One region of the Azospirillum sp. ST 5-10 genome, then DNA from elsewhere that is predicted to be linked to it. Evidence: riboswitches for the same ligand, from Rfam matches in the RefSeq annotation. Region 1 holds a riboswitch; the other holds the start of a gene.
The links. Region 1 has a riboswitch for cobalamin ahead of cobW (cobalamin biosynthesis protein CobW). Riboswitches for the same ligand answer to the same signal wherever they lie in the genome.
Positions count from the first base shown of each region.

Region 1 (7,147 bases):
CCGCGGGCGGCGGCGACGTACGGGCTGGCGGCGTCGAGCACGACCAGGTCGGCGCGCGCGCCGGCGCGGATGCCCGGCCGGCCGAGGCCGCACGCCTGCGCCCCTCCGGCCAGGGCGGCGTCGAACAGGGTGCGCCCCACCGACGCGCCGGGGCCGGCGGCCAGCCGGTTGCGCGCCCGGTCGCGCAGCCGCTGCCCGTATTCGAGCAGGCGCAGCTCCGCCGCGGCGTCGGTGGCGACGTGGCTGTCGGTGCCGATGCCGAAACGCCCGCCGGCCGCCCGGTAGTCGACCGCCGGAAACAGACCGTCGCCGAGGTTGGCCTCGGTGTGGGGGCACAGGCCGGCGACCGCGCCCGAGGCGGCCAGCCCGGCGGTCTCCGGCGGCGTCATGTGGGTGGCGTGGACGGCGCACCAGCGGTCGCCGACCGGCAGCGAGTCGAGCAGCCACTCCACCGGGCGCCGCCCGCTCCAGGCCAGGCAGGCGTCGACCTCGCGCTGCTGTTCGGCGACGTGGATGTGGATCGGGCCGCCCGTCGCCTCGCCGGCGAGCACGGCGGCCATCTCGTCCGGCGTGGCGGCGCGCAGCGAGTGGATCGCCAGGCCGAGCGTGGCGCCCTGGTCGCGGCAGGCCGGGGCGAGCGCCTCCAGCAGCGCCAGGAAGCGGTCGACGCCGTGGACGAACCGCCGCTGGCCGGCGTTCGGCGCGGCGCCGCCGAAATCGGCGTGGGCGTAGAAGACCGGCAGATGGGTCAGGCCGATGCCGGCGGTCCGCGCGGCGGCGAGGAGGCGCCGCGACATCTCCGCCGGGTCGGCGTAGGGCGCGCCGTCCTCGGCGTGGTGGAGGTAGTGGAATTCCGCGACGTGGCCGAAGCCGCCCTTCAGCATCTCGATGTAGAGCTTCGCCGCGATCGCCTCGACGTCGTCGGGCGACGCCGCGGCGTTGAGCCGGTACATGGCCTCGCGCCAGGTCCAGAAGCTGTCCTCGCCGCTGCCCGCGACCTCGCCCAGCCCGGCCATCGCCCGCTGCAGGGCGTGCGAGTGGAGGTTGGCCAGGGCCGGCAGGAGCGGGCCGGCCGCCCGTTCGTCCCCCGGCCCGACCGCCGCGCCCGGCTCCACCGCGAGGATGCGGCCGGTCTCGTCCAGCGTGACCGCGACGTCGCCCGCCCACCCCTCGTCGAGCAGGGCGGTTTCGGCAAAGATGCGTCGGCTGGGGCTGGGCATCGTCGAAATCCGTCGTAAGTTGTATAGGGAGGATGAGCAGGACAGGGCGCCTTTGCAAGAAAAATTTGCACATCCCAAGTTGCCCATTCTTTGCTCAATGTGGCGCGCGGTTGAGCGCCTGGGTCCCCGGGAACGCGCCTGAAACCCGCTCCAATCATCACGGGATCGTTGATTTTGCGGCGAGAAGGACGCATAGGTTTAGCGACGATCGCGCGAGTCGTCGGGGGCGCACCGCGCCCTCGCTCGCGCCCGCCAACGGAGAGCATGTCATGACAACTGCGGTAGCGCGCCCCGTCGGCGTTGACGGCGATGCCGGGCCGGGCCGCGGGGCGCCGCTCTACGAGACGGTCAAGCGGTTCGTCCGCGACCAGATCGAGAGCGGCGAATGGCCGGCCCACCACCAGATCCCGTCGGAGAACGAGATCGTCTCGACGCTGGGCGTCAGCCGCATGACCGCCAACCGGGCGCTGCGCGAGCTCGCCACGGAGGGGGCGATCGTCCGCATCAAGGGGAAAGGCTCGTTCGTCGCCCCGAAGAAGGGCAGCTCGCCCTTCCTCGAGATCCGCAACATCGCCGACGAGATCACCCGGCGCGGCCACAAGCACACGGCGAGGATCGTTCTCAACCACGAGGAAAGGGCCCTGCCCGAGGTCGCCGATTCCCTGGACGTGGAGATCGGCGGCGCCGTCTTCCACACCATCATCGTCCATTACGAGAACGACATGCCGATCCAGATCGAGGACCGGTTCGTCAGCCCGGACGCGGTGCCCGCCTATATGGAGCAGGACTTCCTCACGCTCACGCCCAACGCCTACCTGACCCGTGTCGCGCCGATCACGGGAAGCGAGCAGGTGGTCGAGGCGGTCTCGCCGCAGCCCTGGGAATGCAAGCTGCTGGCGATTTCCCGCGCCGAGCCGTGCCTGATGGTGCGGCGGACGACGTGGTCCGGTCCGCGCAAGATCACCGCCGTCCGCCTGCTGTATCCCGGCTCGCGCTACCGCCTGGAAAGCGCCGCGGCGGCCGGCGCCGAGGGGTGATGTACATACAAGGCGGACCGGAGCGCGCGCCGCGAGGCGACCGGACGCCCCGCACCCCGCCGGCGACGGGTCCGGGACGGCCGGTCGGCCGCCGGAGAAAGATGTCGATGACGCCCCGCCGGCGCGCTATGTAGGCGGGATGAACACAGACGACGGTTTCGAGATCTTCGTGGTGACCTCGCCGGGCCTGGAGGCCGTGCTCTGCGACGAACTGCGGGCGAAGGGGTTCGCCGAGCCCACGCCGGTCAAGGGCGGCGTGACGGTCCGCGGCGGCTGGCCGGAGGTCTGGCGGGCGAACCTCGAGGTCCGCGGCGCCACCCGCGTCCTCGCCCGCATCGGCGCCTTCCGGGCCTTCCATCTCGCCCAGCTCGACAAGCGGGCGCGCCGCCTGGCGTGGGGCGACGTGCTGCGGCCCGACGTGCCGGTGCGCGTCGAGGCGGCCTGCAAGGGGTCCCGCATCTACCACGCCGGGGCGGCGGCGCAGCGCATCGAACGGGCGATCCACGAGGAACTCGGCGCCCCGGTTGCGCCCGACGCCGACGTCAGCATCAAGGCGCGCATCGACGACGACCTGTGCACCATCAGCGTCGACACGTCGGGCGAGTCCCTGCACAAGCGCAACCACAAGGAGGCCGTGCACAAGGCGCCGATGCGGGAGACCCTGGCGTCGCTGTTCCTGCGCCAGTGCGGCTACGACGGCGGCGAGCCCGTCGTCGACCCGATGTGCGGGTCGGGGACCTTCGTCATCGAGGCGGCCGAGATCGCCGCCGGCCTCGCCCCCGGCCGGTCGCGGCGCTTCGCCTTCGAACGGCTCGCGACCTTCGACGCGGCGGCTTGGCAGCGCCTGCGCGGCACCGGCGCCGGCGCCGCGGCCGGGACCGTCCCGGCCGTCCGCTTCCACGGCAGCGACCGCGACGCCGGCGCGATCGCCATGAGCCGGGCCAACGCGGAGCGGGCCGGCGTCGCCGGGCTGACGGAGTTCCGCCAGCACGCGGTCAGCGACCTCGTCCCGCCGGAGGGGCCGCCCGGCCTCGTCATCGTCAACCCGCCCTACGGCACCCGCATCGGCGACAAGAAGCCCCTGCACGCCCTCTACCACGCCCTCGGGCAGACGCTCCTGTCCCGGTTCTCCGGCTGGAGGGTGGGGCTGGTGACGAGCGAGCCGTCGCTCGCCAAGGCGTCGGGCCTGCCCTTCGCGCCGCCGGCCGTCACGGCGTCGCACGGCGGCGTGCGCGTGTCCCTGTTCCAGACCGGCCCGCTGGCGTGACGGCGGGGCGGCCGCCGGGAGCGGCCGGGCAGGGTGATCGCATTTGGTTGTTTTGCCCTCCCCCGCCCCGGGAGAGGGAGAATTCCAGCGTCCGCCACAAGAGCCAAATTCAAGTGCGGTGACCCTGCCGGCCGCTCCGCCGGCTCTTGCAATCCGCCGCGGGGCCTGCGATGGTGGCGGCGATGGTGCCCCCGAACCGTCGGGTCCGGGGGGTAAAAGGGAACGCGGTGAGGACGGCGACGTCCGAAGCCGAGGCTGCCCCCGCAACTGTGAGCGGCGAGCCCACCCTCCACGAAACCACTGGCCCCCTGCGGGGCTGGGAAGGTCGGGGGGCGGGCGGCGACCCGCGAGCCAGGAAACCTGCCATCGTCCGATCAATCCAACCCGCCGGGTGGGCGGAGAGAGGACGTTGACCCATGCCGTGTGTCGCCGCTTTCGCCGGCAGGCCCCTTGCCGTGCGCCCGACCGGACCCGCTGCCGCCGCGGCGGGAGCCGAACCGCCGGGCGCCTTCCCGCCGTCCGGCGGGCAGCCGTCCGCGCCCCTTCCCCGTCGCTGACCCCCCGACCATGGTCGGGCGGCCCTTCCCGGCCGCCGTGCCCGCGGACCCGACCGCGGGCGCGGCGCCGTCCGCCGCGCGCCGGTGGCCGGCCGGCGCCGACCGTTCCTCCCGCCGGAGACGCCTCCCATGACCGCTGCCCTTCGCGCGAAGGTCCCCGCCACCGTCGTCACCGGCTTCCTCGGCGCCGGCAAGACCACCCTGATCCGCAGCCTGCTGGAGCAGGCGAACGGGCGCCGGCTGGCGCTCATCGTCAACGAGTTCGGCGACGTCGGCGTCGACGGTGAGATCCTGCGCGCCTGCGGCGTCGAGGGCTGCCGCGACGACGACGTGATCGAGCTGGCCAACGGCTGCCTGTGCTGCACCGTCGCCGACGACTTCGTGCCGGCCATCGAGGCGCTGCTGGCCCGCCCCGCCCCGCCCGAGCACATCCTGATCGAGACGTCCGGGCTGGCCCTGCCCAAGCCGCTGGTCAAGGCCTTCAACTGGCCGGCGGTGCGGACGCGGGTCACCGTCGACGGGGTGGTCGCCGTGGTCGACGCGGCCGCCGCCGCCGAGGGCCGCTTCGCCCCCGACCCGGCGGCGCTGGCGGCGCAGCGCCGGGAGGCGGGCACCGTCGACCACGAGACGCCGATCGAGGAGGTGTTCGAGGACCAGCTCCTCTGTGCCGACCTGATCGTCGTCAACAAGACCGACCTGGTCGACGAGGCCGGGCTGGACCGGGTGGAGGCGCTGATCCGCGCCGCCCTGCCGCGCGAAGCCAAGCTGGTGCGCACCGCCGGCGGCCGCGCCGACCCGCGCGTCCTGCTGGGGCTGGCCGCGGCGGCGGAGGACGACCTGGCGCGCCGCCCCAGCCATCACGACGGCGCCGACGAGCACGACCACGACGACTTCACCAGCTTCGTCGTCGAGCTGGCGCCGCAGGCCGATCCGGAGGCGCTGACGGAGCGCCTGCGCGGCATCGCCGCCGCCCACGGCGTGCTGCGCCTGAAAGGCTTCGTCGACGTGCCGGGCAAGCCCATGCGGCTGCTGGTGCAGGGGGTGGGCGTCCGCGTGCAGGCCCATTTCGACCGGCTGTGGACGCCGGGCGAGCCGCGCGTCGGCCGGCTCGTGGTGATCGGCGAGACCGGGCTGGACCGCGCGGCGGTGGAGGCGGCGCTCGCCGGCTGATCCATGCGGCTGTCCAAGGAGAGGGGAGAGATCGTCATGACCGGCCCGACCGCGGCGTCCCGGCCGCGACGGCGCGGCGCCTGTCCCGGCGTGCTGGCGCCCATGGCGGTGGGCGACGGGCTGCTGGTGCGCCTGCGGGTGCCGGCCGGCGCGCTGCCCGCCGCCGCCGCGCGGCGCGTCGCCGCCCTCGCGGCCGGCCACGGCAACGGCCTGCTGGAGCTCAGCCACCGCGGCAACCTGCAGATCCGCGGCGTGCGGACGGCGTCCATGCCGGCGGTGACGGAGGTCCTCGGGGCCCTCGGCCTGGTGGCGGCGGATGCGGCCAGCGAGGCGGTGCGCAACGTCCTGTCCGCCCCCGCCGCCGGCATCGACGGGCAGGCGCTGCTCGACGTGCGGCCGCTGGCGCTGGCGCTGGACGCGCGCCTGGCGGCCGATGCCGGCCTGCACCGCCTGCCGCCCAAGTTCGGCTTCGTGATCGACGGCGGCGGCCGCGCCCACCTCGCCGACAGCCGCGCCGACCTGCGCTTCGACGCCGTCGCGACGCCGGACGGCGCGCGCTTCCGGGTGGCGGCCGGCGGCGCCCTGGCCGACGCCGTGCCGCTCGGCCTGTGCGCGCCCGACGCCCTGGTGGCGACCGCGGCCGCCGCCGCCACGGCCTTCCTGGAGCTGCGCTCCGCCCTGGCGGAACCGCCGCGGCGCATGGCCGGGCTGGTGGCGGCGTGCGGAGCGGCCGGGCTGCGGACCCGCGTCGCCGGCCTCGCCCCGCTCGACGACCCGGCGCCGCCGGTGCGCCCGGCCCGCGCGGCGCTCGGCGCGCGTCCCGGCTGGCTGGGCGTGGCCTTCCCCTTCGGGCGGCTGACGGCCGCCGCCCTCGACGCGCTGGCGGGACTGGCCGAAGCCCATGGGACCGGCGAGCTGCGCCTCACCCCCTGGCGGGCGCTCCTGCTGCCCGGAGTCGGCGCCGCCGCGGCCGACCCTGCAAGGCGCCTTGGCGCCGTCCTCGACGACGGCGACCCGCGCCTGCGGGTGAGCGCGTGCAGCGGCGCCGCGGGCTGCGACGCCGGCACCACCGACACCCACGCCGACGCCCTGGCGCTGGCCCGGACCGCGCCGGCGCTGCTGGCGGCCGGCGCCGTCGCCCACCTCGCGGGTTGCGGGAAGGGCTGCGCCCATCCGGCGCCCGCCACCGTCACGCTGACCGCCGGCGACGGGCGCTACGACCTCGGCGTGCGCGCCGCCCCCGGCGGCCCGGCGTTGCGCCGCGGCCTGGCGCCGGCCGATGCGGTCGCCGCCGTCGCCGCCCTGGACCGCCTCTTCGACGCCCGCCGCCGGCCGGGAGAGGATGCGGACGCGGCGCTCGCCCGCCTCGCCCCCGACCTTGCCCAGACCTTCATCCGGGAGGAGCCCGCCGGTGCCTGAGCCGCGCTACGACTACGTCCGCGACGGGGCGGCCATCTACCGCCAGTCCTTCGCCACCATCCGGGCGGAGGCCGCGCTGGACCACCTGCCCGACGACCTGCGGCCGGTGGCGGTGCGCATCATCCACGCCTGCGGCATGGTGGAGGTGGCGGCCGACCTCGCCTTCTCGCCGGACGTGGCGGCCGCCGCCCGGGCCGCGCTGCAGGCCGGCGCGCCCGTCCTGTGCGACAGCGAGATGGTGGCCCACGGCATCACCCGCGCCCGGCTGCCGACCGGCAACGCCGTCCTGTGCACGCTGCGCGATCCCGCCGTGCCGGATCTGGCGCGGGCCGTCGGCAACACCCGCTCGGCGGCGGCGCTGGAGCTGTGGCGGCCCCGCCTCGCGGGGTCGCTGGTCGCCATCGGCAACGCGCCGACGGCGCTGTTCCGTCTCCTGGAGATGCTGCAGGACGGCGCCCCGCGGCCGGCGGCGATCCT
Region 1 covers NZ_JBPJSP010000002.1:410,981-418,127, reverse strand. The annotation lists gene hutF (formimidoylglutamate deiminase) at 1-1,220, opposite strand, end outside; gene hutC (histidine utilization repressor) at 1,490-2,257, shown strand; gene ACSBPG_RS04245 (THUMP domain-containing class I SAM-dependent RNA methyltransferase) at 2,397-3,524, shown strand; cobalamin riboswitch at 3,691-3,906, shown strand; gene cobW (cobalamin biosynthesis protein CobW) at 4,211-5,251, shown strand; gene cobG (precorrin-3B synthase) at 5,288-6,670, shown strand; gene ACSBPG_RS04230 (precorrin-8X methylmutase) at 6,663-7,147, shown strand, end outside.

Region 2 (7,147 bases), on a different contig from region 1:
TACCTCGCCTTCTACCTCTGGCTTCGCCACGGGGCGGAGGTCCACGCCCTCGTCCAGGTCGGCGCCCACGGCACGCTCGAATGGCTGCCCGGCAAGGCGGTCGCCCTGTCGGCCGAGTGCTGGCCGGAGATCGTCGGCGGCCCGCTGCCCTGCCTCTATCCCTTCATCGTCAACAACCCCGGCGAGGGGGTGCAGGCGCGCCGCCGCGGCGGCGCCGTCCTGATCGGCCACCTGACGCCGCCGCCCGTCCAGGCCGGGCTGTACGGCCCGCTGGCCGAGCTGGAGCAGGCGGTCGACGAGTACGCCCAGGCCGACGGGCTCGACCCGCGCCGCCTGGGGGTGCTGCGCGAGACCATCCTCGACCTCGCCTGGCGCTCCGGCGTCGCCGCCGACTGCCGCCTGCGGCCGGACGACGACGCCGACACGGTGCTCAGCCGGCTCGACGCCCATCTCTGCGACGTCAAGGAGATGCAGATCCGCGACGGCCTGCACGTGTTCGGCGCGACGCCGCCGGCGGCGGCGCGGGCCCGCCTGCTGGCCTCGGTCGCCCGCTTCCCGCGCCGGCGCGGCGAGGGCGGCGACGCCGCGCTGCCGCGGGCCCTGGCCGGCGACCTCGGCCTGCCGACGCAGACCCTGTTCACGGCCGATCCCGGCGCGCGCTGGGACGGCCCGCCGGTTCCCGGCGCGCGCAGCCGCACGGTCGGCGACGTGCGGGCCGCGCTCGACGGCATCGCCGCCGGGCTGGTCGCCGGCGCCCGCCCCTGCCCGCCGGACTGGACCGGCACGGCGGCCGTCCTCGCCGCCCTGGCCGGCGAGCTCGCCCCCGCCGTCGACGCCTGCGGCCCGGCCGAGATGGCGGCGCTGCTCGACGGGCTGGACGGCCGCTTCGTGCGGCCCGGCCCCGGCGGGTCGCCGGCGCGCGGGCGCGCCGACACCCTGCCGACCGGCCGCAACCTGTTCGCCCTCGACCCCCGCGCCGTGCCGACGCCGGCCGCCTGGACGCTGGGCTGGCAGGCGGCCGGCGCCCTGCTCGCCCGCCACCTGCAGGACCAGGGCGACTGGCCGCGGCGGCTGGTGGTGGACTGCTGGGGCACGCCCGCCCTGCGCACCGGCGGCGACGAGCTGGCGCAGGCGCTGGCGCTGCTGGGCGTGCGCCCGGTGTGGGAGGGCGGATCGGGCCGCGTCACCGGCTTCGAGACCATGCCGGCCGGGGTGCTGGGCCGCCCGCGGGTCGACGTCACCCTGCGCATCTCCGGCCTGTTCCGCGACGTCTTCCCGCAGCAGATCGCCCTGTTCGACCAGGCGGTCCGCGCCGTCGCCGCCCTCGACGAAGGGGACGACGTCAACCCGCTGGCCGCCGCGGCGCGGCGCGACGCGGCCGACCTCGCGACCGCCGGGCTGGACGCCGGCACGGCCCGGCGCCGGGCCACCGCGCGGGTCTTCGGCGCGCCGCCCGGCGGCTACGGCACCGCGCTGTCGGACATGGTCGCGCGGGGCGACTGGAGCGACCGCGCCTCCTTCGGCACGGCCTACCTGGAGGGCGGCTGCCACGCCTACGGTCCCGGGCTCGACGGCGTGGCCCTGCCGGGCCTGTTCCGCCGCCGGGTCGGCGCCGCCGACGCCCTCGTCCACCACCAGGACCAGCGCGAGAACGACGTGCTGTCGCAGGACGACTACTACCAGTTCGAGGGCGGCTTCGCGGCGGCGGCCGCGCTCGACGGCGCCGACCCCGCGCTCTACCACCTCGACAGCGCCGAGCCGGAGCGGGTCGCCGTGCGCACCCTGGGCGAGGAGATCGCCCGCACCCTGCGCGGCCGCGCCGCCAACCCGCGCTGGATCGCCGGCATGATGCGCCACGGCCACCGCGGCGCCGCCGAGATGGCGGTGACCGTGGACACCCTGTTCGCCTTCGCGGCGACGACGCGGGCGGTGCGCGACCACCATTTCGACCTGCTGCACGGCGCCTACGTCGCCGACCCCGCGGTGTGGCGCTTCCTCGCCGAGGCCAACCCGGCGGCCGCCCGCCACATCCTCGACCGGCTGGACGAGGCGCGGGAGCGCGGCCTGTGGCACCCGCGGCGCAACGCCGTCCCGGCGGAGCTGCGCGAACGGCGCGGGACGCTGTAGCCGGGCGCGGCGGCGGCCCGGCAGGCACCGGCAACGCCCCGTCCGTCGCGCGTTGACGCGCTCCGCGGCCACGCTTACAGTCGGCGGCGATGGTTCCCCGACGCCGTCTGGCCAGGGGATTAATAGGGAACACGGTGCGGCCCGAGCGCGAGGGGCCAAGTCCGTGGCTGCCCCCGCAACTGTGAGCGGTGAGCCTGTCGCCACATCACGACCACTGGGCAACCGGGAAGGTCGGCGACCGGCGGCGACCCGCGAGCCAGGAGACCTGCCATCGTTTGTTCGAACCGGCACGCAGGGCGGGGTGTCCCAACGGCGGTGATCGACAGGGCGCGCCGGCGGCACCGCGTCACGCGACGCACCGCGAGCCGGACGCCACCGATCCGCACGGGTTTCCCGTCTTCGTCCTGATCCATTCTGACGGAGGCGACTTCCATGCAGACCCAATCCATTCCCGGCACGGCACCGCACGCTTCGGCGGCCCACGCTTCGGCGACCCATGCTTCAGCGGCCGGGCGCGGCGCCCTCCTTCCCGCGGCGGCGGCGGCCGGTCTCGGGCTGCTCCTGCTGTGGGGCGTGGGGTTCTCGCACATCGACGCGGTCCACAACGCGGCCCACGACACGCGTCACGCCAACGCGTTCCCCTGCCATTGAGGAGCCGGTCATGAGCCAGTTCCGAAAGCTCTTCTTCGTGGCGCTGTGCGCCGGCGTCCTGTCCGGCCTGCTGGTCACGGCGGCCCACCAGGTCGGCGCGGTTCCCATCATCCTGGAAGCCGAAACCTTCGAAGCGGCGGCCGAGGCGGCCGGGCCCGCCGCCCACGAGCACGCCGCCGGGGCCCCCGCGCACGACCACGGCGGCGAGGCCTGGGAACCGGCGGACGGCGTCGAGCGGACGGCGTTCACCGGTCTGGCCAACGTCCTGACCGGCGTCGCCTTCGCCCTGCTCCTGGTGGCGGGCTATGCCGTCGCCGGCGGCGCCGTGACCTGGCGCAGCGGCGCGTTCTGGGGCCTCGCCGGCTTCGCCACCTTCACGCTCGCCCCGGGGCTCGGCCTGCCGCCCGAGGTGCCCGGCACCGCGGCCGCGCCGCTCCTCGACCGTCAGGTCTGGTGGTGCGCCACCGCCCTCCTGACCGGTGGCGGCCTGTGGCTGCTGGCCTTCGCCCGCCGCCCCCTGTGGGCGGCCGTCGCCGTGGCGGCGATCGTCCTGCCCCACCTGGTCGGCGCCCCGCAGCCGGCGGAGCATGCGACCGTGGCGCCGGCGGCGCTCGTCCACCGCTTCATCGTCACCGCGACCGTCACCAGCCTGCTGTTCTGGCTGTGCCTCGGCGTCTCCACCGGCGCCCTCTACCGCCGCTGGGTCCGACACCCGGCGTGATCCGCCGGCCGGCCGCCCGTCCGCGGGCGGCCGGCCTCGCGTCGTGCCCGATCCCCTCCGTTCGGCGTTCTGTACCACAATGCGGGATTGAATTGACTTGCTTCATGTCGGTAGAGCCGCCATTCGTGCGCCAAACGCGACCGCATCGTGGGATTGACATTTCGGCGCGCAGCCGATAGTCCAATGTCGGGAAAGCTGAAAAGGCGGAGGAAACCATGCCCATCCGATCGACGATCCTGGCCACCCTTGCGGGCCTGCTGCTGGCGCCGGCCGCGGCGGACGCGGCGTTCCCGGAGCGGCCGCTGACGATCATCGTCCCGGCCGCCGCCGGCGGCGGCGGCGACACCACGACGCGCATCCTCGCCCGCGAGGTGGAGAAGGCGTTCGGCCAGCCCGTCACCATCGTCAACCAGGGCCAGGGCGGCGGGGTGGTCGGCCTGACGTCCATCCGCCGCGCCGAGCCGGACGGCTACACGGTCGGCCTGCTGTTCCCCTACGCCGGCTACAAGGCGATGGGGCTGGCGGACTTCACCCGCCAGGACTTCACGCCGATCGCCAACTTCAACGGCGATTCCTCCGCCCTCCTGGTCGGTGCCGACTCGCCCTTCCGCGACCTCGCGTCGGCGCTCGACGCGGTCAAGGCGGATCCCGGCCGCTACAAGGTCCATTGCAGCGGCGGCTGCGGCAGCGTCTGGGACGTTCCGGTCGCCGGCATGATGCTCGACTACGGCATCGCCGTGGACAAGGTGGCGTGGATTCCCGGCCAGGGCGCGGCGACCGGGCTGACCGAGCTGGCGTCCGGCGGCGTCGACTTCCAGACCGCCTCGCTGCCGGAGGCGGCGGCGCTCATCAAGGCCGGGCGCGTGCGCCCGCTGGCGGTGCTCAGCCCGACGCCGGTGCCGGGATTCGAGGACGTGCCGACGACGACGGAGGCCATCGGCAGGACGATCGACGGCGGCACGTGGCGCGCCATCGGCGGCCCGGCCGGCCTGCCCGACGACGCCCGGGCGGCCTGGGAGGAGGCGATCCGCAAGGCGGTGGCCAGCGACGGCTTCCGCGAGGCGATGCGCAAGGCGAACTTCGGCGTGAAATGGCTGGACGGCGCACGGCTCGACGCGCTCATGCGCCAGCACGAGACGGACACCGACCGCGTCATGAAGGCGCTCGGCTACGGCAAGTGAGCCGGCCCGGACGCGCCTGCGCCACGGCAAAACCGCGTCGGCCGCCGCGCGCGGCCGATGCCCAGAACGAGTGCCCTTCATGAAAGTCCACGACGTCTTCGTCGGCCTTTTCTTCCTCGCGGCCGGCGCCTTCGTCGCCGCCTACGCCGCGACGCTGACGCCGCCGCGCCATCTCGCATACGGCCCCGGGTTCGTTCCGTCGCTGATCGGCACCGCCATGATGCTCGTCGGCGGCGGCATCGTCCTGACCGCGCTCAGGACGGTGCGCACGGCGCCGCTGTGGCAATGGCCGGACTGGGCGGCCAACCCGCGCGGGCGGTGGCGCTTCGCGGCGCTGCTCGCCGCCATCGCCGCCTACGTCCTGCTGGTCGACGCGCTGGGCTTCCTGCTGACGGCGACGCTGATCCTGCTCGCCCTGTTCGTCGTCGCCGGCATGCGGCCGCCGGCCGCCCTGGCGGTCGGCGTGGCGTCGGCCGCCGCGCTGACCGTCGTCTTCGCCTCGGTCCTCCACGTGCCCCTGCCGTGGGGGCCCCTCCAGAGCGTGTCGGGATGGCTGATATGGTGATCGTCCAGGACGTGATCGGCCGGCTGGCCGACCTCAACCTCTTCCTCGTCATCGCCGGGGCGGCGCTGTACGGCCTGGTGCTCGGCGCCATTCCGGGGCTGACCGCGCTGATGGCGTCGGCGCTGCTGGTGCCGATCGTCATCTTCATGGAGCCGATCCCGGCGGTGGCCTCGATCATCACCGCGTCGGCCATGGCGATCTTCGCCGGCGACATTCCCGGCGCCCTGATGCGGATGCCCGGCACCCCGGCGTCGGCGGCCTACACCGACGACGCCTACGGCCTCACCCGCTCCGGCGACGCGGCGCTCGCCCTGGGGGCGGGCCTGTTCGCGTCGGCCCTGGGCGGCCTGATCAGCGCCGCCGTCCTGGTGCTGGCCGCCCCCTGGCTGGCTGACATCGCGCTGTCCTTCAGCAGCGTGGAGTATTTCTGGCTGGCGGTGCTCGGCCTGAGCTGCGCCACCTTCGTCGCCGGCCCGTCGCTCCTCAAGGGGCTGGCGTCGCTGCTGCTCGGCCTGGCGTTCGCCATGGTCGGCATGGACCCGGTGTCGGGCGCGCCGCGCTTCACCTTCGGCATCACCAACCTGCTGGGCGGGCTCGGCCTCATCCCGGTGCTGATCGGCATGTTCGCGATCTCCGAGCTGCTGCGCGGCGCGCTGGCCGATCCCCACGCCGATCCGGCCCCCTCGACGATCGGGCCGATCACCCGCAGCACCGTCCCGCACCTGTGGCGGCACCGGCTGGGGGTGCTGCGGGGCAGCGGCATCGGCACGCTGGTCGGGGCGCTGCCCGGAGCGGGCTCCGACATCGCCGCCTGGATCTCCTACGCCATCGCGCGGCGCGCCTCGCGGAGCGGCCGCGCCGACGACCGCGACGGGGCCGTCGAGCGCATCGTCTCGGCCAGCGCGGCCAACAACGCCAGCCTGGGCGGCGCCTACATCCCCGCCACGGTGTTCGGCATTCCCGGCGACGCCATCACGGCGATCGTCATCAGCGTCATGTTCCTCAAGGGCATCGCCCCCGGGCCGACGCTGTTCCTCAACAACCCCGGCGTCATCTACACGGTGTTCGCGATCTTCTTCATCGCCAACATCCTGATGGTGCCGCTCGGCATCCTGAGCATCCGCGCCTTCGGGGTGATCCTGCGTCTGCCGGCCGCCTACGTCTCGCCGCTGATCCTGATGTTCTGCATCCTCGGCGCGTTCTCGGTGGAGAACACGCTGTTCGCCGTCGGCATCGTCGGGGCGGTCGGCGTCCTCGGCTACCTCATGGAGGCCAACGGCGTGCCGGTGGCGCCGGCCATTCTCGGCCTGATCCTCGGACCGCTGATCGAGCAGACCTTCATGACCACCATGCTGAAGTCGAACGGCGACCTCGCCATCTTCTTCGACCGCCCGGTCGGCGGCACCATCGGCGCGCTGACCATCCTGGCCTGGCTGGTCATCATGGGGCTGCGGCTCCTGCCGTCGCGGCGCCCGGACGGGGAGCCGGCGCTGCGCTGACCCCGGCGCCACGGACGAACGCCCCCGCCCGGCCGCGCCCGGGCGGGGGCGTTCCCGTGCCGGCGCGTCCGGCCGCCGCCGTCGGGGGATCTTGCCCGGGGAAGCTTGCTCAGGCGATCTTGCGGGCGTCGAGCGGCGCGTCGCCGTCGCCGCTCGGCGCCGCCGCGGCGTCCGCCGCGCCCGCCCTGAAGCCGAGGCGCTGGGAAATGGAATCGGCGTGGCTGACGATGATCGGGGCGATCTGCTCCAGCTGCGCGGCGCGCAGGCGCGTCGCCGGCCCGCTGACGGAGATCGCCGCGAAGACCTGGCCGCCGGTGTTGCGGATGGGGGCGGCGACGCAGTTGCGGTTGAGCTCGATCTCGCCGAAGTCGAGGGCGTAGCCGCGGGCGCGGGTGTCCGCGAG
Region 2 covers NZ_JBPJSP010000003.1:342,461-349,607, reverse strand. The annotation lists gene cobN (cobaltochelatase subunit CobN) at 1-2,127, shown strand, start outside; cobalamin riboswitch at 2,202-2,414, shown strand; gene ACSBPG_RS05910 (CbtB domain-containing protein) at 2,560-2,778, shown strand; gene ACSBPG_RS05905 (CbtA family protein) at 2,789-3,499, shown strand; gene ACSBPG_RS05900 (tripartite tricarboxylate transporter substrate binding protein) at 3,715-4,680, shown strand; gene ACSBPG_RS05895 (tripartite tricarboxylate transporter TctB family protein) at 4,760-5,245, shown strand; gene ACSBPG_RS05890 (tripartite tricarboxylate transporter permease) at 5,239-6,744, shown strand; gene ACSBPG_RS05885 (IclR family transcriptional regulator) at 6,854-7,147, opposite strand, start outside.
Region 2: another riboswitch for cobalamin. It lies ahead of ACSBPG_RS05910 (CbtB domain-containing protein); the one in region 1 lies ahead of cobW (cobalamin biosynthesis protein CobW).